3 regions of the Streptomyces sp. NPDC090088 genome follow, and region 3 is predicted to be linked to each of the others. Evidence: riboswitches for the same ligand, from Rfam matches in the RefSeq annotation. Region 3 holds a riboswitch; each other region holds the start of a gene.

Region 1 (9,674 bases), on a different contig from region 3:
CCGGTACCGCTCGACACCGCCGTGCCCGCCGGGTACGAGGCCCTGCTGGACGAGACGGTGCCGGGTCTCATCGAGCAGCTGACCGGTATGGCGAGGACGGAGCGCCGCGCCGAGGCCGACGGCGTGCTCACCGCCGTCGCCACCCGCTGGCCCGAACAGGAGGCGGCGGCGCTGCTGAGCGACCTGCACGCGGCCGGGCTGCGCCGGGAGACGCAGCTCGCCTGCGAGGCCGTCGCCGCGCGGTCGGCCGCCCAGGTCACGGAATGTCTGCACGTGCTCGAACAGCTCGGCCTCGGCCAGGTGGCCGACATGATCTTCGCGGCACTGGCGCGCACCGGTCCGACGGCCGTCGCGGCGGCCGCCCGCAGCCTGCGCGACCTCGGTCTGGCGGTGACGGAGCGCCTGGTGCGGCCCGCCCTCGCGACGAGCGGTCCCGAGGGCTCGGCCGACCTGGTGGTGGCGCTCCATCAGCAGGGGCTCGGCGAGGAGGCCATGGCCGGACTGCGCCTGCTGGTCGCCGGACATCCCGACCCGGAGTACGTCCGCGTCGCCGACGCCCTGCTGGAACGGGACTCCGCCGAATCCGCGTACGCGCTGTACCTGGCGCTGCCCGAGGCCCTCGCCGCCTCCCGGTCACGGGAGGAGACCGCCCGGTTGCTGCTCTCCATGAAGGAGAACGGGGCACAGCGGCAGGCGGAGGAACTGCTCCGGGCGCTGCTCGCCGCCGAGCCGGAGGAACGGGTCGGCTGGGCGCTCGCCCTGCGCTCGGCCGGTCTCGACTGGGCGGACGACGCGGCTCGTGACCTGCTGGGCACGGCCTCCGCCGGGACGGTGCTGGGGATCATGGAGCGGATCCGCCGGACCCGGCCCGACGCCCTCGTCACGGTGGTGCAGTGGGCGAACGCGCGCCCCCGCGGTGCCGACGACACCGTCTCCTTCATGACGGCGCTGCGCCGGTTCGGCCGCCCCCTGGACGCCATGCGCCTGCTCACCGACGTCGCCGACGCGGGGCCCGCGCAGGCCGCCGCCCTCATCGCCGCGTTGCGCGAGCTCGGGCACGAGGCAGTGGACCGGCTCCTGGAGCGCGCCGCCGGCCGTCCCGCCGCGGAGCGCGTCGTCTTCGTCGCCGAACTGCGCGCGCACGGTGCGCGGGAGGACGCCGACCGGATGCTCGCCGACGTCCTGAACGGCCCCGAAGGGGAGCTGCTCGGGGTGCTTCCCGCCCTGGCCGGCGAGGTCGACGTCGACACCCTGCACGCGCACATCGCGGCCTCCGCCGAGGGCGGGGAGGTGGCGCCGGTGCTCCTGCACTACTGGCGCGGCGGGCGGTTCGCGGAAGCGGACCGGCTGCTCGACCTGCTCGGCGAGCGTTCCGAACCGCTCCTGGAGGAGACCCTGTGGGCGCTGCCGGGCCTCCTCTCGCACGAAGAACACGAGTACCTCACGGATTCGGTGGCGAAGGTCGGTTTCCGCACCCTCGTCCGAGTCACCGTGCGGGCGGCCGAGGCGCCGGACGAGAGCGCCGCGGACCGTTCGCTGCGCGCCGCCGTCACCGAGGGACTGAACGCCCTGCGGCTCTCCGCGCTGCTGGCCCTGATCGTGGCGCTGCGGGGCCTGGCCGCCGGTGCCGGCGACCGTGCGGTGGTCTGGGTGCTGGGCGACGCGCTGGCCGGTCACCGCGGTGACGCGTCCCAACTGCTCGCCCATCTGCTGGAGGACGAACGCCACAGCGAGCATGTCCCCGATGAGCTGCGGACGTTGCTGGCGTACTCCGAGGCGGACCGGGTCGTGGCGATCTACCGGGTGCTGGAGGGGTCCGCGCCGGCCCATGACGAGTACGTGCTCGCCGGGCTCGGCTCCCGGGCCGACCTGCCGTACGTACTGGCCCGGTTGCGCAGGGTGGGGCTGTCGCGCGGGGACGCGGTGCGCGTGCAGCGCTCCTCGCAGCGGCGCCGCACCGAGGTGAACGATCCGGAGGTCGGGCGGGTCCTGCGGGACGGACTGGCGCGCCCCTTCGACGGATCGGACGTGGAGCGGGCCAAGGCAGTGCTGTGGAAGGCGGCCCAGGCCCTGGAGCCGTACCAGCTGGCGGAGCTGCTCGGGGCCCTGCACGACCAGGGGAAGGAGGCGGATCTCGACTGGGTGATCACCTCCGCCGCCGAACGGGTGCCGCTGGAGGACTGGTTGCCCGATGTGCTGGCCGCACTGGGCGGTGCCCGCCTCGACGAGGTGGCCGGCGCGCTCGTCCAGGCGGTCGTCCGTCGCTCCCGGGCCTGGGAGGTGCAGGGCACCGCCGCCATCCTGCGGGAGGACGGCATGGACGAGTACGCGGACCAACTGGACGACGCGAACCGGCGCAACCGGGTGACGCGCTGGTTCCGTATGTGACTCTCCCGCTCCGGTCGCCGGAGGCCGTGGCCGGGCGCTCAGCGCAGCCGGATCGCGGTCAGTACGCCGTCGCCGATCTGGTGCAGGTCCACGGCGAACTCCTGCTCGTCGGTGAGGAGTTCGCGGAAGGCGGCCACCTGCTCCCGGTGGCTGACGGCGTTGTCGACGGCCACGATGCCGTACGGCTTCAGGATGCGGCGCAGCTGCGGCCAGTAGTCGACGTAGGCCGGTCGCTCGGCGTCGAGGACGACCAGGTCGACGGAGGTGTCGGGGGTGCCGGCGAGGACCTCGGCGCCGTCGCCGTGGACGACGTCGACGTGCTCCCGGACGCCGGCGCGCTCCAGGTTGGCCAGCGCCGCGGTGACCCGGGCCCCGTCGATCTCCACGGTGGTCAGCCGGCCGCCGGTGTCGCGGACCGCGTCGGCGCACCAGATCGCCGAGTAGCCGTTGGAGGTGCCGATCTCCAGGACGGACGTGGCGCGCCGGGCGCGGATCAGGGTCGCGATCAGCCGGGCGGCGTCCGGGGTCATGTTGCGCAGGCGCCGCAGCCGGTCGGCCAGCGGGCCGTCGTGGGACCGTCCCTCGCGGTGGAGGTCGTCGAGAACGCGTGCCAGCTGGTCGTCCACCAAGGCTCCTTCACCGGGGGTGCGTGTGCCTTCGTTGCTAGCACATCCGGCCGGGCCGTGGCGGGGCTCAGCCCGCGTTGAGCTCCGTCAACTCGCCCAGCGGGAGCGTGTGCTGGGTGTGCAGGACCTTCGCGCGCAGGTAGCGGACGTTGTGGGCGGTGCTGAAGACGCCGGTCGGGACGCGGTCGCGGACGGTGATCCCGAGGCCGCGCAACTGCTCGGCCTTGTCCGGGTTGTTGGAGAGCAGGTCGAGCTCGTCGATGCCGAGGGCCGACAGCATCTGGGCGGCGGCGGTGTAGTCGCGGGCGTCCTCGGGCAGGCCGAGGGCGGCGTTCGCCTCGTAGGTGTCCAGGCCCTGGTCCTGGAGGGCGTAGGCGTCGAGCTTGTTGTAGAGGCCGATGCCGCGGCCCTCCTGGCGCAGGTAGAGCAGGACGCCACCGCGCTCGGCGATGCGCTCGACGGCCTCGCGCAGCTGGGGTCCGCAGTCGCAGCGGGCGGAGCCGAAGACGTCGCCGGTCAGGCACTCGGAGTGCAGGCGGACCAGCGGGAGGGTGCCGGGGGCGGGGTCGCCGAGGACGATGGCGACATGCTCCTGGCCGTCGGCCAGGCCGTGGAAGGTGACGAGCTCGGCGTCGACGCCGTAGCCGTCGTTGAAGCGCAGCGGGACCCGGACGCGGGCGCGCTGGGTGGCGGCGGGGTGGTCGGTCATCGGGTTCTCCAGTGTCCGGGTGCAGGACGGCTGTCCCGGTACGGGACGTCGCGGATTCCTGCTTCAGATTTGAAGCAGATCCACGGCTGGAACCCTACCCCATGCTTTAAATTTGAAGCAACAGATTTCCGTACGGTTTCGCGAATTCCGGGTTCACGAACCGGAACAGGGTGACGACCGCCGCCGCCAGGGCACCTCGTCCGACGTCGGCCGCGGGGTCTCGGCCCCCTCCAGCGCCCGTACGATCACCGCGCTGATCTCCTCCAGCTGGTCCACCTGCTCCTCGGAGAGATGGTCGAAGACCGCCGCCCGCACCGTCTCCACATGCCCCGGCGCCGTGCGCTCCAGGACCGCCATGCCCGCGTCGGTCAGCAGGGCGAAGCTGCTCCGCTTGTCCCACTGGCAGTCCTCGCGCCGGATCAGCCCGTCCTTCTCCAGCCGCGTCACGGCGTACGTCAGCCGGCTCCGGGTGATCTTCGACTTCTCGGCGAGGTCGGTCATGCGCAGTTTGCGCTCCGGTGCCTCGGAGAGGTTGGCCAGGATCGAGTAGTACAGATGCGGCATGCCGGCGTCCTGCTGGAGCTGCCGGTCGATCGCGTCCTCCAGGAGGTGCGTCGCCGCGATGTACGCGCGCCAGGCGCGCTGCTCCTTCGAGGTGAGCCAGCGAGTCGTCATACACCCAGTGTAGGTTTGTTTCAAACTTTAACCAAGCGTCCAGTTCACAGCCCGCCGCCGAGAGTGAGCGCGTCCGATGCCGTACCCCCACGTCCTGCTGTCCGCCGCCGTCTCCCTCGACGGCTACCTCGACGACACCGGCCCCGACCGACTGCTGCTCTCCTCCCCGGCCGACTTCGACCGCGTCGACGAGGTACGGGCCTCCGTCGACGCCATCCTGATCGGCGCCGGCACCATCCGCGCGGACAACCCGCGGCTCCTGGTCAACTCCCCGGAGCGGCGCGCGGCCCGGACCGCCGCCGGCCGGTCCGAGTACCCCCTCAAGGTCACGGTCACCGCGACCGGCGACCTCGACCCGGACGCGCGGTTCTGGCACACCGGCGGCGAGAAGATCGTGTACACGACGGACGAGGGCGCGCGGCGGGCCCGCGCCCTCGGGATCGCCGCCGACGTGGTCCCCCTCGGCGCCGACCTCGACTGGCCCTCGCTCCTGGAGCACCTGCACGACGTACGGGGCGTACGGCGCCTCATGGTCGAGGGCGGCGGCACCGTCCACACCCAGCTCCTCCAGCAGGGCCTGGCCGACGAACTCCAGCTGGTCCTCGCCCCGCTCTTCGTCGGCGACCCGAAGGCGCCCCGGCTGTTCGGCCCGGGCGGGTACCAGGGCGGGCGGCTGCGGCTGGTCGAGACCCGCCGGATCGAGGACGTCGTCCTCATGCGCTACGAGCCCACCGCCCCCGGCGCGGGCGCGGCGGTGTCCGCCGCGGACCGGGCGTGGCTGCGGCTCGCCTGCGAGCTGGCGGCCGAGTGCCCGCCGTCCCGGACCGCGTTCAGCGTCGGCGCGGTGGTCGTCGCGGCCGACGGCACGGAACTGGCCCGTGGCCACTCCCGGGAGGCCGGCGACCCGGTGGTGCACGCCGAGGAGGCGGCCCTGGCCAAGATCCCCCCGGCCGACCCCCGCCTCCCCGCGGCCACCGTCTACACCAGCCTCGAACCCTGCACCCACCGCGCCTCCCGCCCGCACCCCTGCGCCGAGCTGATCCTCCGGGCCGGGGTACGGCGGGTGCTGACCGCGTGGCGCGAGCCGGACACGTTCGTGACCGCGGCCGACGGGACGGGGATGCTGCGGGAGGCGGGGGTGCGGGTGCTGGTGCTCCCGGAGTACGAGAGCGCGGCGAAGGCGCCCAACGGGCATCTGCTGGGCTGAGCGGAGGTGTGAACCGGGGGCCCGCGGACCCCACCGGTATTAACCCGTGTGACTCACGTGCTTCTGATGGCGTATGCTGGTTTCACCGACGCGGGGTGGAGCAGCTCGGTAGCTCGCTGGGCTCATAACCCAGAGGTCGCAGGTTCAAATCCTGTCCCCGCTACTGATGACTCAGGGCCGGAATCCAAGATCTTGGATTCCGGCCCTGAGTCGTACCCGGGGCGTACTGCTGCCGTACCGCCGCCATATCCGTCCGTACTCATCCGCCCGGCCCACACCGCTCGCCCCGACCCGCGCACGCCCGCGAACCTGGACGGACACACATTGGACACAGGGGACATATGGGGAGTCGTACCGTGGGCCCTGGAGAGGTGCCGGAGGGCGGGTCGGCAGTCGCCCGCAGCCTGGCCCGCTTCCTGCCCGCCCTGCTGATCGCCGCCGGTGTCTGCTACGACCTTCTCACCCCGGCGGTCTTCACCGCCGCCCCGTTCTTCACGGCCGCCCCGCTGATCGCCGCCCCCCTCTCCTCCCTGCGCACCACCGTCCTCACGGGCGTCGCCGCGCTCCTCGCCACCTACGCCGTGCACGCGCGCTTCGGTTTCCGCCCCGACGCCGACGCCCTGACCGAGATCCTGACCGTGGCCACCGTCGCCGTCCTCGCCGTCGGCATCAACCGGATCGTCCGCATCGGCGACCAGCGTCTCGCCTCCGCCCACGAGATCGCCGAGGCCGCCCAGCGGGCCGTGCTGCCCGAGCCCGCCGAGCGGATCGGCGGCTTCGAGATCGCGGCCCGTTACGAGGCCGCCCAGGAGGGCGCCTTCATCGGCGGCGACCTGTACGCCGTCCAGGACACCCCGTACGGCGTCCGGCTGGTGGTCGGGGACGTCCGAGGCAAGGGCATGGGCGCGGTCGCCGCCGTCGCCGTGGTCATCGGCGCCTTCCGGGAGGCCGCCGAGCAGGAGGCCACGCTGGAGGCCGTTGCCGGGCGGCTGGAGCGGGCGCTGGTGCGCGAGGGTGTGCGGCGCGGCGGGGTCGAGGCCGACGAGGGGTTCGCCACCGCCGTACTCGCCGAACTCCCGCACGGCGGCGGAGACGGCGACGGCAGCGGCAGCGGCAGCGGCAGCGGCGATGGCAATGGCAATGGCAATGGCAATGGCAATGGCAATGGTGACGGCACGGTCCGGATCGTCAACCGCGGGCATCCGCCGCCCCTGCTGCTGTACGGCGACGGGCGGGTGTCCGCGGTGCGGGCGCCGGAGGCCGCGCTGCCGCTGGGGATGGGCGCGTTGGGGGCGTGGCCCGACCGGGCCGCCGAGCACGCGTTCCCCGGCGGAGCGACCCTGTTGCTGTACACCGACGGCCTCTCCGAGGCGCGGGACGCGCACGGCCGGTTCTACGACCCCGAACGGCGGCTGGCCGGCCGTACCTTCGCCGCCCCCGGCGCCCTGCTGGCCCGGCTCGCGGCCGAGGTGCGCCGGCACACCGGCGGCGGCATGACGGACGACATGGCGCTGCTCGCCGTACGACGGCCCTGAGCTCGGCGGCAAGGGTGGCGCACGTGACGGAGGGTGGCCGGACGACCGCCCTCCGCATAACGTCTGAGTCACCATCAAAACGTGTGTGACTCCTGTGTTGAGCAGGAGGCCTGGTCAACTCGACCGTTTTTGACCTGTCGTGGCTGGTAAGTCCATGCTTTGAAAGCTTAATGATCAAGGAGAACAGCTTGGAATCTGACAGCTGGGTCTATTAACGTTCGATAACGCAGCGCGGTCGTCCCAGCCGTCACCCGCGACGGCTCCGCGCGCACGCGCCGAATCCCGCAAGGGAACCGGGGAACCACCACCTTGGGGTGAATCGCACGGCTGCCGCCGGTAGGAATCGGTCGGTATACGCGCGTAGGAGACCTTCCCGCTCCGAACCCGTCAGCTAACCCGGTAGGCGACGGAAGGAAAGGAGTGCGCCCGCGTGGCGTCCAACCGGCCTGCTCCGACAGCCCCGTTCGTGCCCAGCCAGCGTCAACCCGACACCTTCGGCTACGGCAGCTACCGCACCGACGAGGGCCCCTGGGAGGAGTGGAACCCCACCGAGGATTCCCTCGCCCAGGCACGCGGCCGGCACCGCGTCGCCAAGCAGAAGGGCGGCGGACTCGCCCGCAGCTCCACGGTGCTCGGCGTCGGTGTCATCGCCGCCGTCGGCGCGGGCGGCATGGCCAGCGCCAACACCGGCAAGCCGCCGGTCTCCATCTCGCTGCCCGACCTGCCGTCGTCCGTCGACTCCCTGCTCGGCGAGGGCGGCGGCCACCAGGCCACCCAGACCGCGCTCAGCAGCGTCACCACCACGACGACCGCCACCGACGCGGACTCCTCCTCGTCCGACGCCGGCGAGGCGCTGCGCAGCCGGATCATCGCCCAGGCCGAGCAGCAGCAGAACCAGCTCGACACCAAGGCCAGCGCCAAGGCCGTGGCCGCCGCCGACAAGGCGGTCTACGCCGCGGAGGCCAAGGCGGTGAAGGCGGCGGCCGCCAAGGCCGCCGACGCCAAGGAGCAGGCCGAGGCCGACGCCAAGGCGAAGGCCGAGAAGGAGCGCCTCGCCGCGCTGGCCAAGCAGTACACGCTGCCGGTCGTCTCGTACACGATCACCGGCACCTTCGGCCAGGCCGGCTCCATGTGGTCCTCCGGCTACCACACCGGGCTCGACTTCGCCGCGCCCACCGGCACGCTCATCAAGGCCGTCCACGGCGGCACGGTCACCGAGGCGGGCTGGGCCGGTTCCTACGGCTACCGCACGATCCTGACCCTGGACGACGGCACCGAGCTGTGGTTCTGCCACCAGTCGTCGATCAGCGTCTCCGTCGGCCAGAAGGTCGCCACCGGCGATGTCATCGGCCGCGTGGGCGCCACCGGCAACGTCACCGGCCCGCACCTCCACCTGGAGGTCCACCCCGGCGGCCAGGCCACCGGCATCGACCCCATGACCTGGCTGCGCGGCAAGGGCCTCAACCCGTAACGGGTCACCCCCGACCCGCGACGAGCCACGATCCGACCCCCGGGATCCCCGGCGGCCCCGACGACAACCCCCCGGCGTCCGGGCCGCCGGTCCGGTGTTTCCGGCGGGACGCCCGTGCGCCTGTTTACGAAACCTTCGTACTGCGCCGGGATGGCCTGCCGGGGCGGCCCGCGTTGATACAGAGCATGACTGCTCTTCGCAAACTCGGCTCCTCCGACCTCGAGGTCTTCCCGCTCTCCCTCGGTGGCAACGTCTTCGGCTGGACCGCCGACGAGGCCGCCTCCTTCGCCGTCCTGGACGCCTACGCGGCCGCCGGCGGCAACTTCGTGGACACCGCCGACTCCTACACGGCCTGGATCGAGGGCAACCAGGGCGGCGAGTCCGAGACGATCATCGGCAAGTGGGTCACGGCGCGCGGCAACCGCGACGACATCGTCATCGCGACGAAGGTCAGCCAGCACCCCGAGTACCCCGGCCTGTCCGCCGCCAACATCAAGGCCGCCGCCGACGCCTCCCTGCGCCGTCTCGGCACCGACCACATCGACCTCTACTACACGCACTTCGACAAGCCGGAGATCCCGGTCGAGGAGATCATCGGCGCGCTCGACGAGCTGGTGCGGGCGGGCAAGGTCCGGCACATCGCCGCGTCCAACATCACGCCGGAGCGCCTCCAGGAGTCCCTGGACCTCTCCGACCGCGAGGGCCTCGCCCGGTACGTCGCCCTCCAGCCCCACTACAACCTGGTCTCCCGCGACACCTACGAGGGCCCCCTCCAGGACCTGGCCTCGCGCACCGGCCTCGCCGCGGTCCCGTACTTCTCCCTGGCCGCCGGCTTCCTCACCGGCAAGTACCGTCCCGGCACGACGGTCGACAGCGCCCGCGCGGGCCGCGCCGCCCAGTACCTGGAGTCCGAGCGCGGCCGGCGGGTCCTCGCCGCCCTGGACGAGATCGCCGAGACCCACTCGGCCCCCGTCCCCACCGTCGCCCTCGCCTGGCTGGCGGCCCAGCCCACCGTCGCGGCCCCCATCGCCTCGGCCCGCACCCTGGACCAGCTCCCCGCCCT
Region 2 (9,674 bases), on a different contig from region 3:
ACGTCCTGTACATTTTTTACAGAGAGTCCGGCCGCCGAGACCACACCTCGGCCGCGAGGAGGGGTATGCCATGACCCGACCGTCCGCCCGCTATGTCCTGCCCGAGTTCACCGAACGCACCAGCTCCGGGCAGCGCACCCTGGATCCGTACTCGAAGCTGCTGGAGGAGCGGATCGTCTTCCTGGGCACGCCGGTGGACGAGACCTCCGCCAACGACGTGATGGCGCAGCTGATGTATCTGGAACACGCGGCTCCGGAGCGGGACATCTCGCTGTACATCAACTCTCCGGGCGGGTCGTTCAGCGCGATGGCCGCGATCTACGACACGGTCCAGTACGTCACCTGTGACGTGGAGACGATCTGCCTGGGGCAGGCCGGGGCGTCCGCCGCCGTGCTGCTCGCGGCCGGCACGCCGGGCAAGCGGTCCGCGCTGCCGGGCGCCCGTGTCGTGCTCCAGCAGCCCTCGCTGCCCGAACCGGTACGGGGCCAGCCGAGTGATCTGGTCATCCGGGCGGCGGAGTTGGAGCGGGTCCGCGCGATGCTCGAAACGATGCTGGTCCGGCACACCGGGCGCACCCCCGAGCAGATCCACCAGGACCTGGAGCGGGACCTGGTGCTGGACGCGCGGGAGGCGCTGGCGTACGGGCTGGTGGACCGGGTCGTACCCACCCACCGGACCTCGCCCGGCCTGCCGGACGCGGGGTGATCCGGCGATGCTGCCACCGGAACTGCCGCCGCTGCCCGCGCTGACCCGCGCCGAGGGCGAGTTGATCGACCGTTACCTGGACGTGGTCGACCTGCTGGGCCGGATCAACCCGGCGCAGAACGAGGACACGTACCGCGGGCTGCGCGCCGCGCAGGCGCTGGTGCGCGCCGCGTCCGAGCTGCGTGACGCGCTGGCCCTGATGCACGGGCGGGGCGAGACGGAGCTGCACGGGGACACGCTGGCACGCGCGTTGCGGGTGCTCGACGGCGAGCGCCGGACCGCTCGCGTCGTACTCCCGCCGGACTGCGTACGGTGACCGCCGCAGAGGCCGGGCGGGGCGCGTCGACGCCCTGTCCGCGCCGGAGTTGAAACGGCCCAACGGGGTTACCCCCGTTCGGCGGAGCATGGCGTGGTTTTACCTGACCGACAGGCCCGCTCGGTACGCCCGTTCGAGGATGCCCGCCGAGCGCTTCTCCGCAGGTCCGGGGCTACGCAGGGCAGTTGACGATGAATCGAACACAGTACTGTCCACCCGAACGGGTGGGTGGTGAGTAACCCCACAAATCCCCGATTCCATTGGGATTTTCGGACACGTGTGAGTGAAGATCCCTGTCTGACGACAAGCCCCCGCCACAGCGGCGGGGCGGTCCGGGCGGACGCCGAGTCCTGCCGCCGCCCGGATTGACCCGTCGACAGAAGTGCATCGGCAGGAGTGGAGGACCCAAGCACGACGGGTCGCCGGGACGGTCACACCATGACCGGGCCGAGCAGCCCTTGGGGTGAAGCCGTGGCGACACGGCCGGGCAACTTCGCCAGCCCGAATCCGACAGGTCATCCTTCACAGGCGGCTGACGAAGGGTTGCGCATGACCGCGCTCAATCGCGTTCCGTCGCTCATGGTCCGGGCCGGTACGGCCTCGGCGCTGACGATCGCCGCCGTCGGCGGCTCGATCGTGATCCCGGGGGTCGCCTCCGACGCCTCGGCCGCCACGATGGGGACCAAGGCGCTTCAGGTCGCCGCGTCCAAGAAGGGCAAGCCCTACAGGTGGGGCGCCACCGGTCCGAACCGGTTCGACTGCTCCGGGCTGACGCTGTACTCGTTCAAGAAGGCGGGCAAGAAGCTGCCCCGTACGGCGGCCCAGCAGTACAACAAGACCCGTCACATCTCGGCCGGCAACCGCAAGGCCGGGGACCTGGTCTTCTTCCACTCGGGTTCCAGCGTCTACCACGTCGGCATCTACGCCGGGAAGGGAAAGATCTGGCACGCCCCGAAGACCGGGGACGTGGTCAAGCTCCAGAAGATCTGGACGAAGAGCGTCTGGTACGGCCGCGTCAGCTGACGCGCCCACCGGTCGGCCGGCGGGAACCCGGGGCTACGGTTCCTGCTGGCCGGCGGCGGTGACGGTGCCGGCCGGGACGGTCCAGGGGAGTTCGATGGAGACGGTCTTGCCGCCTTCGCGGGTGGGGCGTACGCGGAGTTTGCCGCCGCATTCGGCGGTCAGCCAGCGGATGATGACCATGCCGCGGCCGTTGTCCTGCTGGACCGCGGCGGGAAGTCTCTTGGGGAATCGCGGATGACTGTCCGTGACGCCGATGCGCAGGTGTTCGTCACGGTCGAGGATCATGTCCACCGTGAAGGTGGGTGACTGTCCGAAGGTGTGCTGTACGGCGTTGGTGGCGAGTTCGGAGACGATGAGGCGGATGGTGTCCGCGGTCTCCGTCTCCGGTGGCAGTCCCCACTCCGCGAGGACGTCCAGCACGTAGGAGCGGGCCGTGGAGACCGAGGCGGGATCGCTCGGCAGAGTGACGGATGCTTCCAGATGGTCTGCCATGGCGAGGTCGTCCCTTTCCTCGGGACCGGAGTCCGACACGGTGCGGAAGGTTCGAGTACGGTCCCGGACTGGTGCTTCTTCGTCAGACTGCCATTACCGGGCCGGTCACGGGGAGCGATCCACCAAGATATGCATATATCTGTCGCTCGAAGCGGTGAACTCTGCGACCTCAGACCGTATTTGGGCGGCTCGGAAGGAGTAAGGAGTAGCCCATGCAGAACGGTCCCGCGGTACGCCGCCGGAAACTGGGCGCCGAACTGCGCATGCTGCGCACCGGTGCGGGTCTCACGAGCGGTGAGGCCGCCCGTCTGGTGGGCTGGCATCAGTCGAAGGTGAGCCGGATCGAGACCGGCGCCAGCGGTGTGAAACCGGCCGATGTGCGGTTACTCCTCGACGCCTACGGAGTGGTCGAAGGGCAACTGCGGGAGTTGCTGCTGGTGTTGGCGGGGTCCGAGGACACGGCCGGGCGGCACCACTGGTGGCACGCCTATCGGGGGGTGCTGCCGCCCGCCTACCGGGATTTCATCAGCCTGGAATCGCAGGCCGGGGCGATGCGCACGCTGGAGACCCTGGTCGTCCCGGGGCTGCTGCAGACCCCCGAGTACGCGCGTGCCGTGACCCGGGTGGCCGCCGACGGGCTCGACGACGAGGCCCTGGACGCCCTGGTGGAGGTACGTCTGGCCAGGCAGGACGTGCTGCGCAACGACCCGCCGCTGGAGCTCAGCGCGGTACTCGACGAGGCGGTGCTGCGCCGGGAGGTCGGCGGTCCGGGGGTGATGACACGGCAGCTGGCGCGGCTGATGGAGGCGGCCCGGCTGCCCCAGGTACGGCTCCAGGTACTGCCGTTCGCGGCGGGGGCGCATATCGGCATCACCGGGCCTTTCGTAATCTTCTCATTTCCGAGCACTTCTGATCTGGATGTGGTTGTTCTCGACCAGTTGACGAGTAGCCTCTACCTGGAGCGGAAAGAAGACCTCCAGGCCTACGCGGAGGCCTTCAACACCCTTCAGATCCACGCCCTTTCGCCCGAGGACTCGTTGGATTACATCGCCGGGATACAGGACGGCGCGTAAGGAGGCACCATGACTGCACTGCCTCGGAACGTACCTTCAAGTGCTGATCTGCACGGATTGCGGTGGCTGCGCAGCAGCTACAGCACCGGTGCGAACAACTGCGTGGAGACGGCACGGCCGCACTCCGGCCCACCGGCCGGACTGCTCGCCGTACGCGACTCCAAGAACCCGGCCGGACCCGCGCTGCTCTTCTCCCCCGAGAGCTGGGCGAGTTTCGTGGCCGCGGTCAGCGACTGATCAGCGCTCCCCGCTGATCAGGTTGCGAACAAAACTGATCAGTATGCAACCGAATCCGTAATCGACTCCGTATCCGCATCCGAGCGCAGCCCGGCCGTGTCACGCCGACTCATGGTCGTGTTTCGCCGATCACACGTACAGCGCGTTCGATCTCGGCCCCGGAGAGGTCCGCGCGGGCGGTCAGCCGCAGCCGTGAGATGCCGTCCGGCACGGAAGGCGGACGGAAGCAGCCCACGGCCAGGCCTGCCGTACGGCAGTCGGCCGCCCAACGCACGGCCCCCTCCGGGGACGGTGCCCGCACGGAGACCACCGCGGCGTCCGGCCGTACCGCTTCCAGGCCCGCGGCGGTCAGCCGTGCGTGCAGGTCGGCGGCCACCTCGCGGGCCCGGGCCGCCCGCCCGGGCTCGCGTCGCAGCAGCCGCAGGGCCGCGAGGGCCGCCCCCGCCGCGGCGGGGGCCAGGCCGGTGTCGAAGATGAAGGTGCGGGCCGCGTTGACCAGGTGGTCGATCACCCGGGCCGGTCCGAACACGACCCCGCCCTGGCTGCCCAGCGACTTGGAGAGGGTCGCCGTGACGACCACGTCGTCGGCGCCGGAGAGCCCGGCCGCGTACGCGGCTCCCCGCCCGCCGTCCCCGAGGACCCCGAGCCCGTGCGCGTCGTCGACGAGCAGCCCGGCGCCGCGCTCCCGGCACGCCGCGGCCAGCCCGGCCAGCGGCGCCGCGTCGCCGTCCACCGAGAACACCGTGTCGGAGACGACCACCGCGGGTCCCTCGTGGGTGCCGAGCGCCTTGCGCACGGCGTCCGGGTCGGCGTGTCCGACGACCTGGGTGGTGCCCCGGGCCAGCCGGCAGCCGTCGATCAGGGAGGCGTGGTTGAGCGCGTCGGAGACGATCAGGGAGCCGTGCGGGCCGAGCGTGGTGACGGCAGCCAGGTTGGCGGCGTAGCCGGAGGAGAAGACCAGGGCCGCCTCGAACCCGCTGAATTCGGCCAGCTCGCGCTCCAGCTCGGTGTGGAGCTCGGTGGTGCCGGTCACCAGCCGGGAGCCGGTGGAGCCGCCGCCCCAGGTCCGGGCCGCCTCGGCGGCGCCCGCGGCGATCTCCGGGTGGTGGGCGAGGCCCAGGTAGTCGTTGCTCGCCAGGTCCAGCAGCGGCGAGTCGGCGGGGCGGGGGCGCAGGGTCCGTACGAGTCCGGCGCGGCGGCGCTGTTCCGCCTGTCCGTCGATCCAGCCGAACGCCATGACCCCTCCGGTGATTTTGTAGGCAGTGGACAGACCCTAGCGGGACGACCGGTCACGCACTGTGTGGCAATACCCACACGTCGAACTGACAGGGTTGTGCAAACTCTCCTTGGCCCGGAGCAGCCTCGTAGTACAGGATCGGCTCTCATGGACCTGCTGAACACGCTGGTGGACAAGGGGCTTCGGCGCGAGCTGCCGACCCGCGAGGAAGCGCTCGCCGTTCTGGCGACCTCCGACGACGACGTGCTCGATGTGGTGGCCGCGGCCGGCAAGGTGCGCCGGCAGTGGTTCGGCCGGCGCGTGAAACTCAACTACCTGGTCAACCTCAAGTCCGGTCTGTGCCCGGAGGACTGCTCCTACTGCTCGCAGCGCCTCGGCTCCACGACCGGGATCCTGAAGTACTCCTGGCTGAAACCCGACGAGGCCTCCAAGGCGGCCGCCGCGGGCCTCGCCGGGGGCGCCAAGCGGGTCTGCCTGGTGGCGTCCGGGCGCGGTCCGACCGACCGGGACGTGGACCGGGTCGCCGGCACCATCAAGGCCATCAAGGAGCAGAACGAGGGCGTCGAGGTCTGTGCCTGTCTCGGCCTGCTCTCCGACGGCCAGGCGGAGCGGCTGCGCGAGGCGGGCGCCGACGCCTACAACCACAACCTCAACACGTCCGAGGGGACGTACGGGGACATCACGACCACCCACACGTACGCCGATCGGGTGGACACGGTCAACAAGGCGCACGCGGCCGGTCTGTCCGCCTGTTCCGGTCTGATCGCCGGTATGGGCGAGAGCGACGAGGACCTGGTCGACGTGGTCTTCTCGCTGCGCGAGCTGGACCCGGACTCGGTGCCGGTCAACTTCCTGATCCCGGTCGAGGGCACCCCGCTGGCCAAGGAGTGGAACCTCACCCCGCAGCGCTGTCTGCGGATCCTCGCGATGGTGCGGTTCGTCTGCCCCGACGTGGAGGTCCGCATCGCGGGCGGCCGCGAGGTCCATCTGCGCACCATGCAGCCGCTCGCGCTGCACCTGGCCAACTCGATCTTCCTCGGCGACTACCTGACCACCGAGGGCCAGGCCGGGCAGGCCGACCTGGAGATGATCGCGGACGCCGGTTTCGTGGTGGAGGGCGCGGACGAGGTGACGCTGCCGCAGCACCGGGCCGAGGTCCAGGGCGCCGGCTGCGGATCGCACGCCGGGCAGGCCGACGCCGGATGCGGATCGGGGGGCTGCGGCTCCCACGAGGACGTCTGCGGTACGGCTGCGGTCAACGAGCCGCGCACCGACCTGGTCGCCGTCCGCCGCCGGGGTGCCGGAACGGATCTCGCGCCCAATGCCTGACCTGAGCGTCCCCGAGCTGCTGGACCTGGACCGCCGGCACGTCTGGCACCCGTACGGTCCGATGCCCGGCCGGGCCGAACCGCTCGTCGTGGAGTCGGCGAGCGGGGTCCGGTTGAGGTTGGCGGACGGCTCGGGCGACCTGGTCGACGGCATGTCGTCCTGGTGGTCGGCGATCCACGGCTACAACCACCCGGTGCTCAACGAGGCCGCGCGCGAGCAGCTCGGCCGGATGAGTCATGTGATGTTCGGCGGGCTCACCCACGAGCCCGCCGTCCGGCTCGCGAAGCTCCTTGTCGACATGTCTCCGGACGGTCTGGAGCATGTCTTCCTCGCCGACTCCGGTTCGGTGTCGGTCGAGGTCGCGGTGAAGATGTGCCTGCAGTACTGGCGCTCCCTCGGCCGGCCCGCGAAGCAGCGCCTGCTGACCTGGCGCGGCGGCTACCACGGCGACACCTGGCAGCCGATGTCGGTGTGCGACCCCGAGGGCGGGATGCACGACCTGTGGTCCGGGGTACTGCCGCGCCAGGTCTTCGCGGACGCGCCGCCGGCGGAGTACGAGGAGTCGTACGCGGACCACCTGCGCTCCGCGATCGAGCGGCACGCGCACGAACTGGCCGCGGTGATCGTGGAGCCGGTGGTGCAGGGCGCGGGCGGGATGCGGTTCCACTCCCCCGCCTATCTGCGGGTGCTGCGCGAGGCCTGCGACGCGCACGACGTGCTGCTGGTGTTCGACGAGATCGCGACCGGCTTCGGGCGCACGGGTGCGCTGTTCGCGGCGGACCACGCGGCCGTCACCCCGGATGTGATGTGCGTGGGCAAGGCGCTGACCGGCGGTTATCTGACGATGGCGGCGACGCTGTGCACGTCCCGGGTGGCCGCGGGCATCTCGCGGGGCGAGGTGCCGGTGCTGGCCCACGGACCGACGTTCATGGGCAACCCCCTCGCCGCCTCCGTGGCCTGCGCCTCGCTCGGGCTGCTGCTCGGCCAGGACTGGCTCGGCGAGGTCAAGCGGATCGAGTCCGGCCTGCGCGACGGACTCGCGCCCGCGCGGGACCTGCCCGGCGTCCGGGACGTCCGGGTCCTCGGCGCCATCGGGGTCGTCCAGCTCGACCACGAGGTCGACATGTCGGCCGCGACGGACGCGGCGGTGCGCGAGGGCGTGTGGCTGCGGCCCTTCCGCGACCTGGTCTACACGATGCCGCCGTACGTCACGGGTGACGCGGACGTGGCACGGATCGCGCGCGCGGTGTGCGCCGCCGCGCGGGAGGGATGAGCATGCCGATCCTGGTGATCACGGGGACGGGCACGGAGGTCGGCAAGACGGTCACCACGGCCGCGGTCGCCGCCGCGGCGGTCGCGGCGGGCCGCTCGGTCGCGGTCCTCAAGGCCGCGCAGACCGGTGTACGACCGGACGAGCGCGGGGACGCCGACGAGGTCGCGCGGCTCGCGGGTGCCGTGACGGCGGCCGAAGTCGCCCGTTTCCCCGAGCCGTTGGCGCCGGGCACGGCGGCCCGTCGGGCGGGCATGTCCCCCGTGCGTCCGCAGGACGTGGCGGAGGCGGCCGCCAAACTGGCCACAGACCACGATCTGGTGCTGGTGGAGGGCGCCGGCGGGCTGCTCGTCCGCTTCGACGCGACGGGCGGCACCCTGGCGGACGTGGCGCGGCTGCTGAACGCTCCGGTGCTGCTGGTGGCGTCGGCCGGGCTCGGCACGCTCAACACGACCGAGCTGACGGCCCGTGAGCTGCGGTTCCGGGAGCTGGAGTTGCTGGGTGTGGTGATCGGCAGCTGGCCGGACTCCCCGGACCTGGCGTCGCGTTGCAATGTGGCCGACCTCCCGGAGGTGGCGGGGGCGCCGCTGCTCGGCGCCCTGCCCGCCGGGGCCGGGGCGTCGGCTCCCGCCGACTTCCGTGCGGTGGCGCCGAGTTGGCTGTCGGCACGGCTGGACGGCACCTGGGACGCGGAGGCGTTCCGGATGCGAGTGGCGGCCTAGCCGTCGTCAGGTGCGGCACCGTCGTGGCTGGTCGCGCAGTTCCCCGCGCCCCTGAAGGGGCGCTCAGCTGGCGCCCCCGAAGGGGCGCGGGGAACTGCGCGGTCAACCCCCACACAGCCGCACCCGACCGGCGACCGGCCCGCATCACGACTCACCGAGCAGCCGTACCAGTTCGATCCGCGACCGGATCCCCAACCGGCTGAAGACACCCCGCAGATGGTGGTCGATAGTGCGCGGGCTGAGGTTCAGCCGGTCGGCGATCTCGCGGTTGGTGGCGCCGTCGGCGGCCATCCGGGCGACCATGTGCTGCTGGGCGGTGAGGACGGCCGCCGGGTCGGCGCCGGAGTGCGGGGTGGACGGCGTGCCGAGCGCGCGGAGTTCGGCGCGGGCCTGGGCGGCGCAGTGCGGGGCGCCGAAGGACTCGAAGGCCTCCAGGGCACTGTGCAGCCGGTCGCGGGCCTCGGTGCGGTGCCGGAGCCGGCGCAGGGCGCCGGCGAACAGCAGCTCGGTGCGGGCGCGTTCGAAGTCGCGGGTGCCCCGGGCGTGCAGGTCGAGCGCGGCGCGGTAGTGCGGGACCGCCTCGGCACCGGGGGCGAGCAGGGCCCGGCAGCGGGCGCTGAGGGCGAGGTCGTCGGTGCTGCGGACGGCGGTGGCCCAGCGGTGGTAGTCGGCGTGGGCGGCGCGGGCCACCCGGGTGTCGCCGGTGCGGACGGCGGCCTCCACGTAGTGCGGGGTGGCCAGGTGCCGGATGGCCCGGTGGCCGTGTCCGGGTCCGAACCCGGCGAGGGCGCGCAGCCGGGCGGCGGCGGCCGGGAAGCGGCCGTTGGTCAGGTCGAGGAAGGCGAGCGCCCACTGGGCGAGGGCGGCGGGCAGGCCGAGCCCGTGCGCGAGGGCGTAGGAGCGGACGGCCGCCGCGCGCTCCCGGCAGGCCCCCTCGTCGCCGGTGACGGCGGCGAACATGGCGAGCGCGGCCTGGAGGTGGCAGGCCCCGTTGTCCTGCCCGGTGGCGTGGGCCTGGCTCAGGGCCTCGTGGACGGCGGCCTCGGCGGCCCGGGTGCGGCCGGTCCAGAAGTCGGCGTAGGCGCGGAACTCCATGGCCTGGGCCGCCGTCGCCGGCAGGCCCCGGGCGCGGGCCGAGGCGGCGGCGCGGAGGGTGGCGGTCGCGGCGCGGGTGTGGTCGCCGAGCATCAGGGCGGCCATGCCGGAGTGGATCAGCAGCACGGGGTCGCCGCCGGGTCCGGAGCGGCCCGCGGCGCCCCTGAGGAGGAC
Region 3 (9,674 bases):
GGTCAGGGAGGCCGCCACCAGCAGGGCGATCAGCAGGGCGCGGCCCAGGCCCTCGGCGAAGGAGATCTGGGTGCCCGAGATGGTCGTCAGGTCGCCGAGCGGGAAGAGGAGCGCGCCGACGGCGAGGGCCGAGGTGGCCACCACCAGCGTGGCCAGCAGGCAGAAGGCCATCGTCGTCGCGTACTTGGTGAGCAGGAGACGGGTACGGCCGGCCGGGGCGACCAGCAGATAGCGCAGGGTGCCCGCGTTGGCCTCGCCCGCGATCGCGTCGCCGGCCACCACGCCGACGGCCATCGGCAGGAAGAACGGGAGGGTCGCGGCCAGGGCCGTGAACACCAGGAACAGTCCGTTGTTGGTGATCTGCGAGATGAACGCCGGACCCTCGCCGCCGCCCCGGCCGACCTGCCCGTCACCGCTCGTCTCGATCTTCACGGAGATGCCGACCAGCACCGGCACCGCCGCCAGCACGCCCAGCAGCGCGAGGGTGCGCCAGCGCCGGAGAGTGGTGACCAGCTCACTGCGCAGCAGGCCGAGGGTCCACAGCGGGTGGGGCCGCCGTACAGCCGTTCCTGCCGCCTCTTCCACTACCACCGCGTCAGCCCGCGACATCGAAGCCCTCCCCGGTCAGCGCCACGAACGCGTCCTCCAGCGAGGCCCGTTCGAGGGTGAAGCCGCGCACGCGGACGCCCGCCGCGACGAGTGCCGCGTTCACCTCGGCGAGGTCGCGCTCGGGCGGTTCGCCGGTCACCCGGTCCTCGGCGACGACGACGTCCGCGACGCCCTGTTCCTTGAGCACCCGGGCCGCCTCCCCGGTGTCCGGGGTGGTCACCGCCAGCCGGCCGCGCGCCCCGGCCGCCAGGTCGGCGACCGCGCCCTGGGTGATCAGCCGGCCCTGGGCCATGACGGCCGCGTGGGTGCAGACCTGCTCGATCTCGTCGAGGAGGTGGGAGGAGAGGAAGACGGTCGTACCGTCCCCGGCCAGCTCCCGCACCAGGGAGCGGATCTCCCGCATGCCCTGCGGATCGAGGCCGTTGGTGGGCTCGTCCAGGACGAGCAGTCTGCGGGGCTGCAGCAGCGCGGCGGCCAGGCCGAGGCGCTGTTTCATGCCGAGGGAGTAGGCCTTGGCCTTCTTGGCGGCGGCGGCCGTCAGGCCCACCCGGTCCAGTGCGGTCTCGACGCGGGCGCGCCGGGTGCGCGGGTCGGCGGTCGGGTCGGCGGAGTCGTACCGGAGCAGGTTGTCGCGGCCGGAGAGGAAGCCGTGCAGCGCCGGGCCCTCGATGAGGGCGCCGACGTGCGGCAGTACGGCGCGGGAGGACCGGGGCATCGGGTGGCCCAGGACGCGGGCCGTGCCCGAGGTGGGCGCGATCAGGCCCATCAGCATGCGGATGGTGGTGGTCTTGCCGGAGCCGTTCGGACCGAGGAAGCCGAAGACGCTGCCCGCCGGGACGGTCAGGTCGAGACCGTCCACGGCGAGCTGTCCGCCGCCGTAGCGCTTGGTGAGACCACGGGTGTCGATGACGCTTTGGCTCGCCGGGACGCCGCCCCCCGAGTCTCCCGAGTCCTCCGGGTCTCCCGGATTCACCGGGTGCTCCGGTTCCCCCGGGTTCCCCGAGTTCTCCGACTCCCGCTCCGTGGCGGACGGTTGGTCCATCGGCTCCCTCGATTCGTCCTGCGGCGCGGGTACGCACGGTACCCGCGCCGCCTGTACTACCCCGCGTTCGCCGCCTTCACCAGGGCCGCCTTGTCCACGGCGCCGACGTACACCTTGCCGTCGTCCGTGATCAGGGCGTTGATCAAGCGGGTTGAGAAGACCGTGCCCTTGCCGAACTTGCCGGAGACCGGGTCGCCGAGCGAGCCGAGGAAGCCGCTCAGGTCACCGCCGCCGGAGGCGGAGCCGGTGGGCAGGCCGCCCTTGCTGCCGGTGTCGAGGACGGCTATGGAGTTCCAGCCCTTGCCGAGGACGTCGAAGCCCTCCTTCCCCAGGTCCTTCGCGGAGCCGTGGTCGGGCGCCTCGGAGGCCTTGCCGCCCTGGTCCCACCCGTCGGCCTTGCCGCCCTTGCCGGTCTCGTCGCCCTCGGTGACCTTCGCGCCCTTGGGCGGGGTGAAGTCGAACGTCGAGGCGGCCGGCTTCGCGAAGCTGACCTGGGTGTAGCCGGCGTCCACGACGGCCGCGCCGCCGCTCGACGGGGTGAGGGTGAACTTCAGCGGGGTGCCGGTCTTGGCGTCCACCGCGATGCTGATCGCGCCGACCGTCGTACCGGACTGCTTGGGCTTGATGACCAGCCGGTAGGCGTCGCGGCCGGCCACCTGGGCGGTGCCGTCGACCGTGACCGACGTGGTGTCGTCGACCGACTTGAGGACCTCGTCGGCGAAGTCCTTGGGCGTGGCCGGGGTTTCGTGCTGCTCGGCCTTGCCGGAGTCGGCGGCGGTGGTGTGGTAGACCTCGTTGGACTTGCTGTCGTAGCCCCACACGTCCGTGCCGTTGTGGATGAGGCTGTACTCGGCGCCGCTCTCCAGGAGCGACACCTTCTGCTTGTCGGGGCCGTCGGCGGCGACGCGCAGGGTGTGCGTGCCGGAGGCCAGCTCGGTGAGCTTGGTGGACGGGTCGGCGGACGAGCCGTCGCCGCTGCCCTGTGTCGCCCCGGACAGCAGGCTGCTCTCCAGACCGCCGAGGTCGGGCAGCCCCAGGTCGGTGCTGATCTTCACCGTGCCGGACAACTGCTGCACGTCCGACTTGGCGATCTTGTTGATGAGTTCCTGCGCGGTGATCTTCGGCAGATTCGGGTCACCGGAGTCGGCGAGTGCCGGGACCAGGCCGATCGTGGCCGCGGCCACGCCCATCACCGCGACCGGAACGACGTACCGCGCGGCCTTGCGCCGCCGCTCGGCGCGCAGCTCGTCGTCGCCCTGCGCGGCCCCCGTGCTGTCGTCGGATTCGTACGGTGCCATGTGTGCCTTACCTCCGTCGTCGGCGGCGGCTGTCCTCGCACGTGCTCCCACCCTGAGCCGCCATTCTCACCCGAATCGGTGAGTGGTGGTGATTTCCGTGGTTTCCATCTCACCAAATCGGGGGCTCGGAAGCGTCAGACCCGGGAGCCAACTCCGCGTAGTCCTGCGGTATGACACAAGGGTGGAGGCGCCTGCGCCGACCCGTAGGGGTCGTGCGGCGAAGGCGCCTCCGGTTGCGCTTGCGCGGTGTGCTCAGTCGTGTGCTCGGGGTGGGTTCGGCATGGTGCTCACGGTGCGTACAGCCGTGCTTCCAGCCGTGCGTTCAGCCGTGTTCCCGGTGGTGTGCTCTGTGGTGTACTCGGCCTGATCAGCCCGCGCTCAGCCGCGCGCTCAATGGTGCTGCACGAAGACGTAGTCCGCCTGGTAGGGGACGCCGACGACGGCGCCCGGGGTGCAGGTGCCGGTCGGGGCGACGCCGCCGACGGTGTTCAGGCGCAGGATCTCGCCGGTGTGCGCGAGCAGTCCGTGCTTCTTGCCGGACCGGGTGGCCTTGAGGTCGAGTTCGGGGATGTTGCCGTCGCCGTTGGGTGTCTTGGTCAGGACGGCTCCGGTGACCGCGCTGCCGTCGGGCGCGATCCACTGCGGGGTGCCGGAGTCGGGCGCGACGAAGGAGTGCCGGATGCCGCCGCCGAGCTTGGCGCTGACGTCGCGCTGGGCGAAGGCGTAGCCGCCGTCGGCGGTCGGCTTGCACTCGTAGATCTGCTTGCCGGTGACGACGGAGGCCTGGAAGCCGCCGCTCCTGAGGTCGGAGACGGTGCTGACGGCGTGCAGCTGGCCGCGGACGGCCCCGCCGGGGAACCGGGCGGTGTGCAGGTTGGCGTAGAAGGCACCGGGGTCGGTGGTGAGCCGCTTGAGCAGGGCCTTGTCGGTGACCTTGACGGTTCCCGTGACGCTGTGGCCCCTGGCCTTCTTCAGCAGCTTTCCGAAGTCGATCTTCACGCCGCCGTTGGTGCCCCTGGCGCCCTGGTGGATGTGCAGGTCGGTCGGCCTGCCGGTGCCGCGCCAGGTCACGGCGACGGTCACCTTGTCCCCCTTGACCTGGATGAACTCCAGGGCGGCACCGTCCTTGTCGCCGACGGCGGGCCCACCGGCGACGGGCACCTCGTTGGCCCCGCGCAGACTGGCGGCGAGGACGACGGAGTCGGTGGTGTGGTGGCTGGTGGCGGCGGCTGCCGGGACGGCGACACCGCCGAGAGCGGTCACGGCGACGGCGGCGGCGACGAGAGCCCTGCGACGCGTTGCGTTGATGACCATGATTCCGTTTTCTCCCCCTGTGTCAGCCGACGCCCCCTGCGTCAGCTTCTGGGGAGGGATACGGAACCGATCTGGTATTGGACTCAGTCCAGCTATGTGACGTGCGTCACAGACATATCGGCCGAGTCCGGGGCGGACGGGTCAGGCGAGCAGCGGACCAGGGGCAGCCGGGCCGGAGTCAGCTCAGCCGGCCCGGTGCACCACCGCGTCGCACAGCTCCAGGAGGGCCGCCTTGGCGTCGCACTCCGGCAGCGGGGCCAGTGCGGCCCGCGCCTCCTCCGCGTACCGGACCGTGTCCCGGCGCGCCTGCTCCAGCGCCGGATGCACCCGCAGTGCCGCCAGGGCCTCCGCGTGCCGCACGTCGTCCGTGAGGTCGGAGTCCAGCAGCTCGCACAGCGCGACGTCCTCGGCGAGCGCCAGGCGTGCCGCCCGCTCCCGCAGCCGCAGCACCGGCAGCGTGGGGACGCCCTCGCGGAGGTCGGTCCCCGGGGTCTTGCCGGACTCGTGGGAGTCGGAGGCGATGTCCAGGACGTCGTCGGCGAGCTGGAAGGCGACGCCGAGGCGTTCGCCGTACTGGGTGAGGACGTCCACGACCGTCTCGTCGGCACCGGACAGCATCGCGCCGAAGCGGCAGGAGACCGCGACCAGCGAGCCGGTCTTGCCGCTGAGCACGTCGAGGTAGTGGTCGACCGGATCGCGGCCGTCCGTCGGGCCTGCCGTCTCCAGGATCTGGCCGGTCACCAGCCGTTCGAACGCGAGGGCCTGGACCCGCACCGCCTCGGGACCGAGATCGGCGAGGATCTGGGAGGCGCGCGCGAAGAGGAAGTCGCCGGTGAGAACGGCGAGCGAGTTGCCCCAGCGGGTGTTGGCGCTGTCGACGCCGCGCCGTACGGAGGCCTCGTCCATGACGTCGTCGTGGTACAGGGTGGCCAGGTGGGTCAGCTCGACGACCACGGCCGACGGCACGACACCCGGCGCGTACGGGTCGCCGAACTGCGCGGCGAGCATCACCAGCAGCGGGCGGAACCGCTTTCCGCCGGCGCGCACGAGGTGCTGTGCGGCCTCCGTGATGAAGGGGACCTCACTTTTGGTGGCCTCTAGCAAGCCCTCCTCGACAGCCGTCAATCCGGCCTGGACATCGGCTTCCAGAGCCTGGTCCCGCACGCTCAGCCCGAACGGCCCGACGGTCACGAGGGGTCTCCTGTCTGCTGGTGTCCACTGGCGATTACACGGTTTGTCGATAGGTCGCTGCCATCACTCAAGTCAGCGTATCCGGTCAGGTTTCGATCACCGAGGGCGCCCACCGTTACACCCCGGGCGCTATCGGATCACGACCGGTATGTTTTTGATCAGCTGATACGACCTGACATCCACTGACTTAACAGGAAGTGCTGGCGGTTGTCCCGAACCGCGGCATAGGCCGTGTCCCTGAGCGGCACCGCCGGGTCCGGGTCGGGCGGGTCCGGGTCCGGGTCGGGCGGGTCCGGCGGCAGAGCCCCGCCGGGGAACCGCCGCACCTTCTCCGGCCGACATCACCTGCCCGGGGGTACCCCTTCCGCCGCCGGCCGAAGCCGACGGGCGCACATCATGCCCGCCCGGGCACCCTCCCTCGTTCACGGGACCACCCACGAGGACCTCCGCACGGACGACACCGGCGCCATCTTCGGCACCTCCCACCACCGCGGACAATTCACCATGACAACGACCGGCCCCGCGGCGGGGGTTCCGCCTCACGACGGACACGCACGCACCGCAGGCGGTCGGCCCACCACCCGGCATGACGTGACCAGGATCACGCACCCGTCGAGAGCGACCCTTCCCGGCACCGGCCGCGAGCGGCGGGACCATTCACCCCTAAAGTCCAAATTATCCGCAATACAAAAAGTCAGACTACATGCGAAATCACCCGTGACGCGGGCCACCTCCTTGCCCCTCAAAGGGGCATTTCGCGCGAATGGCAATAGGTCCACTTCTCACTCGCCCCAGAGAGGAGGGGATTCCAGGAAATCCCTCATGTCCGATTTGACTTAATTGCGGTTTCGTGAAGTAGGTCACGCGGGGTCAGATGCCACATATCCCGTAAGGCGACCCTTCCTTCCCTTTCCCCGTGGGCGAGTTGAGGGTTGGCAACCGCAAAGGATCAAGTACCTCATACGTCATAGATCAAGGTCAATCGGTTCTTTATGTGAATCTGACACTTGTTCCGGACATGTGCTCTCGCATACGTTCCCGCTCGCCGGGCGGACGCCGAATCCTGCCGCCGCCCGTCGTGACCCATTGACGAGTCCATTCGCACGGCAGGAGCGGGGGAACCAGGTAAGCCGCCGGACCGGGCGACCGACGTCATCGACGGACGTCGTACCGGAACGGCTAGGGGTGAAGTCGCCTCGCCTTCGGGCGGTGCGGCCGGGCACTCCCCGGGCCCGAACCCGACAGCTCACCTCGCAGGCGACGGAGAGGAACTTCGCCATGTCTGCTGCCGCTCAGAACCGCCGTCCCCGCCGTAACCGCATCGTCCGCGCACTCGCCGTCGCCGGTACCGGCGCCGCCGTACTCGCCCTCCCGCTCCTCGGGGCGACCACCGCCTCGGCGGCCGTCGCCTCCGCCCCCACCGCCACGACGCCCTCGACGACCCTTGCCGGGTACCCGAACAACCTCGACGGCTGGATCCGGGAGTCGCTCGCGATCATGGCGGAGAAGCACATCCCGGGCACCTACAACGGCATCTACCGCAACGTGATACGCGAGTCCTCCGGCAACCCGCAGGCGATCAACCTCTGGGACTCCAACGCGGCCAAGGGCATCCCGTCCAAGGGCCTGCTCCAGGTGATCGACCCGACGTTCAAGACCTACCACGTGGACGGCACGTCGTTCGACATCTACGACCCGGTCGCGAACATCACTGCCGCCTGCAACTACGCCGCCGCGCGGTACGGCTCGATCGACAACGTCCACGGCGCCTACTGATCACCGAGGTTTGAGACGGCCCGAGCCGCTCAATGGCGTCCAACCGCTGTGTGGCCTTGTGGCCTTACGGGCAACAGCCCTACGGGAACAGTCCTTCGAGGACGACGGCGATTCCGTCGTCCTCGTTCGACAAGGTGATCCGGTCGGCCACCGCCTTGAGTTCGGGGTGGGCGTTGGCCATCGCCACCCCGTAGGCCGCCCAGTCGAACATGGGGATGTCGTTGGGCATGTCCCCGAAGGCGATGGCCTGTTCGGGGCGCAGGCCCAGGTGGTCGGCGGCCAGCGCCAGCCCGGTCGCCTTGGTCACCCCGCACGGCTGGAGTTCGACGGTTCCCGGCCCCGACATGGTGACCGTGGCGAGCGACCCGACCACCGCGCGGGCGGTCGCCGCCAGCTCGTCGTCGGACAGGGTGTGGTGGCGCAGCAGCACTTTGCTGATGGGCGCGCACCACAGGTCGTCGCGCCGGCCCACGCGCAGGGCGGGCAGCGTGGGGTGGGGCATCAGATAGCCCGGTTCGATGAGCGTGAGCCCGTCCACGCCGTCCTGGTCGACCGCCGCGTACACCTGGCCGACCTCGGCCTCGATCTTGCCGAGGGCGGTCTCCGCCAGTTCCCGGTCCAGGGTGACCGACCACAGCAGACGGTGCGCGCCGGCGTCGTACACCTGCGCGCCCTGGCCGCACACCGCGAGTCCCGTGCTGCCGAGGTCGTCGAGGAGCGGGCGCACTCTCGGCGCGGGGCGGCCGGTCACCACGAGATGCCGGGCGCCGGCCCGGCCGGCCCGCGCGAGCGCGGCGAGCGACCGGTCCGAGAGGGTGTCGTCGGCGCGCAGCAGCGAGCCGTCCAGGTCGGTGGCGATCAGTGAGTACGGGAGGGGTGCGACCATGATCAGAGAATACGGACAGCACGGCCCTGAGACTCACTGTGCGTTTCGGCCTCAAGTGGCGCCCGCCGCCTCCGTGATGGGGGCGTTGTCAGTGGGACCCGTTACGTTTGCGGTGGGGTGAGGTGACCGCGCCGGTCGGACGGGGGCGGGTGCGGTGAGAGGCGGTCGGCGGACCTGGGCGAGGCCGCCGGAACCAGGCGCGCCGGCTCTTCGAGGGCTCCCCGAGGACTCCTCGGTGGCTTCGAGACGCTAGGCGAGTCTCCCGGGGACCCGGTCTGTGGCGCGCGGTACGCCGAGGGTCCGCTGGCTCGGACTCCGGTTCGACGGGGACGACGGCAGCGCCGAACTGGACGCCGGGACATGTCCGTTGGCGCTGCCTCGGGTCAGGCGTGGGCCGCCGCAGGTCAGGCGTGGGATGCCGCGGGTCAGGCGTGGGATGCCGCCAGGTGCTTGGCCAGGCGCGGCGAGGCGAACTCCGTGCCGCACACGAATCGCATCACCGGGCCGTACGACGCCGCCGCGGGCAGGCCGGTGAAGTACAGCCCGGGCACTGAGGAGACGTATCCGGCGCCGAGTTTCGGGGCGCCGCGGCTGGTCGCGAGGCGGGTACGCAGTTCGGCGCCGAGGAAGTCCATCGCGGCGACGTCCACGCGGTAGCCGGTGGCGGCGATGACGTGGTCGGCGGCGAGGCGGTCGGTGCGGCCGTCGTGGGTGCGGACGGTGAGGACCGGCGCGCCGTCGGAGATGTCGGCGCCGGTGACCGCGGCGACCTCGCGGACCTGGACCTTGCCCTCGAAGCGGTCGCGCAGCCACCAGGCTCCGAGCGGGCCGAGGACCCGGCGGACCAGGTAGTGGCGGACCTGCGCCGGGAGGTAGCGGTAGGGGTGCGGGTAGTAGCTGAGCGCCCACAGGGACCAGGCCCGGCCGAACGGGGACTCCGGGCGCAGCTTCGGCTGGTCCCAGGGCGGGGCGCCGAAGGCGACCCTGCCGTGCCCGCGGGAGACCACGCGGACCTGGGCGCCCGCCTCGGCCGCCAGGGCGGCCGTCTCCAGCGCGGACTGCCCGGCGCCGACGACGATCAGCTCCTTGCCGGAGAAGCGGGTCAGGTCGTGGTGCCGGGAGCTGTGCGAGACCGGTCCCGTCTCTCCGTCCGCCGCCGCTCTCGCGAGTTCCGCCGGGACCCGGGCGAGCCCCGACAGTCCGGTGGCGACGACGACCGCGCGGGCCGTGAACGACTCTCCCGAGTCCAGCTTCAGTTCGAAGCCGTCCGCCCGGTGCCGGTCCACGGAGACCACCCGCACCCGCTCCAGCTCGGGCACCAGCTTCTGCTGGAACCACTCGCCGTAGCCGATGAAGGTCCCCACCGGGATGATGTCCTCGTCGGTCACCAGTCTGCGGATGCCGGCCGCGTCGCAGTAGTCGGCGAGGGTGTGGCCGCGCTGCGGGCAGTCGAGGTCGGAGGCGGCGGGCGTCGACTTCAGGAGCATGCCCTCGGGCATGTGGTCGCGCCAGCTGACCATGGGGTCGCCGAAGACCCGGACGGGGATGCCGCGCGCTC

The links. Region 3 has a riboswitch for cyclic di-AMP ahead of ACIPSJ_RS09710 (transglycosylase SLT domain-containing protein). Riboswitches for the same ligand answer to the same signal wherever they lie in the genome.
Region 1: it holds a riboswitch for cyclic di-AMP, as region 3 does, so the genes downstream of both, ACIPSJ_RS16025 (M23 family metallopeptidase) here and ACIPSJ_RS09710 (transglycosylase SLT domain-containing protein) in region 3, are expected to answer to the same signal.
Region 2: it holds a riboswitch for cyclic di-AMP, as region 3 does, so the genes downstream of both, ACIPSJ_RS43550 (C40 family peptidase) here and ACIPSJ_RS09710 (transglycosylase SLT domain-containing protein) in region 3, are expected to answer to the same signal.

What each region holds. Positions count from the first base shown of each region.
Region 1 covers NZ_JBIVDZ010000003.1:20,749-30,422, reverse strand. Annotated here, with positions in the region: gene ACIPSJ_RS16060 (caspase family protein) at 1-2,388, shown strand, start outside; gene ACIPSJ_RS16055 (O-methyltransferase) at 2,427-3,014, opposite strand; gene ribA (GTP cyclohydrolase II) at 3,082-3,723, opposite strand; gene ACIPSJ_RS16045 (MarR family transcriptional regulator) at 3,877-4,398, opposite strand; gene ACIPSJ_RS16040 (dihydrofolate reductase family protein) at 4,475-5,605, shown strand; tRNA gene ACIPSJ_RS16035 (tRNA-Met) at 5,695-5,768, shown strand; gene ACIPSJ_RS16030 (PP2C family protein-serine/threonine phosphatase) at 5,947-7,140, shown strand; cyclic di-AMP (ydaO/yuaA leader) riboswitch at 7,404-7,563, shown strand; gene ACIPSJ_RS16025 (M23 family metallopeptidase) at 7,571-8,611, shown strand; gene ACIPSJ_RS16020 (aldo/keto reductase) at 8,797-9,674, shown strand, end outside.
Region 2 covers NZ_JBIVDZ010000011.1:283,995-293,668, forward strand. Annotated here, with positions in the region: gene ACIPSJ_RS43540 (ATP-dependent Clp protease proteolytic subunit) at 71-706, shown strand; gene ACIPSJ_RS43545 (hypothetical protein) at 714-1,022, shown strand; cyclic di-AMP (ydaO/yuaA leader) riboswitch at 1,384-1,568, shown strand; gene ACIPSJ_RS43550 (C40 family peptidase) at 1,572-2,045, shown strand; gene ACIPSJ_RS43555 (ATP-binding protein) at 2,079-2,537, opposite strand; gene ACIPSJ_RS43560 (helix-turn-helix transcriptional regulator) at 2,750-3,610, shown strand; gene ACIPSJ_RS43565 (DUF397 domain-containing protein) at 3,620-3,847, shown strand; gene ACIPSJ_RS43570 (8-amino-7-oxononanoate synthase) at 3,957-5,084, opposite strand; gene bioB (biotin synthase BioB) at 5,232-6,413, shown strand; gene ACIPSJ_RS43580 (adenosylmethionine--8-amino-7-oxononanoate transaminase) at 6,406-7,686, shown strand; gene bioD (dethiobiotin synthase) at 7,689-8,405, shown strand; gene ACIPSJ_RS43590 (LuxR C-terminal-related transcriptional regulator) at 8,550-9,674, opposite strand, start outside.
Region 3 covers NZ_JBIVDZ010000002.1:235,158-244,831, reverse strand. Annotated here, with positions in the region: gene ACIPSJ_RS09735 (ABC transporter permease) at 1-609, opposite strand, end outside; gene ACIPSJ_RS09730 (ABC transporter ATP-binding protein) at 596-1,651, opposite strand; gene ACIPSJ_RS09725 (DUF2092 domain-containing protein) at 1,708-2,949, opposite strand; gene ACIPSJ_RS09720 (CHRD domain-containing protein) at 3,340-4,263, opposite strand; gene ACIPSJ_RS09715 (polyprenyl synthetase family protein) at 4,447-5,454, opposite strand; cyclic di-AMP (ydaO/yuaA leader) riboswitch at 6,532-6,727, shown strand; gene ACIPSJ_RS09710 (transglycosylase SLT domain-containing protein) at 6,733-7,230, shown strand; gene ACIPSJ_RS09705 (HAD family hydrolase) at 7,310-8,116, opposite strand; gene ACIPSJ_RS09700 (FAD-dependent oxidoreductase) at 8,542-9,674, opposite strand, start outside.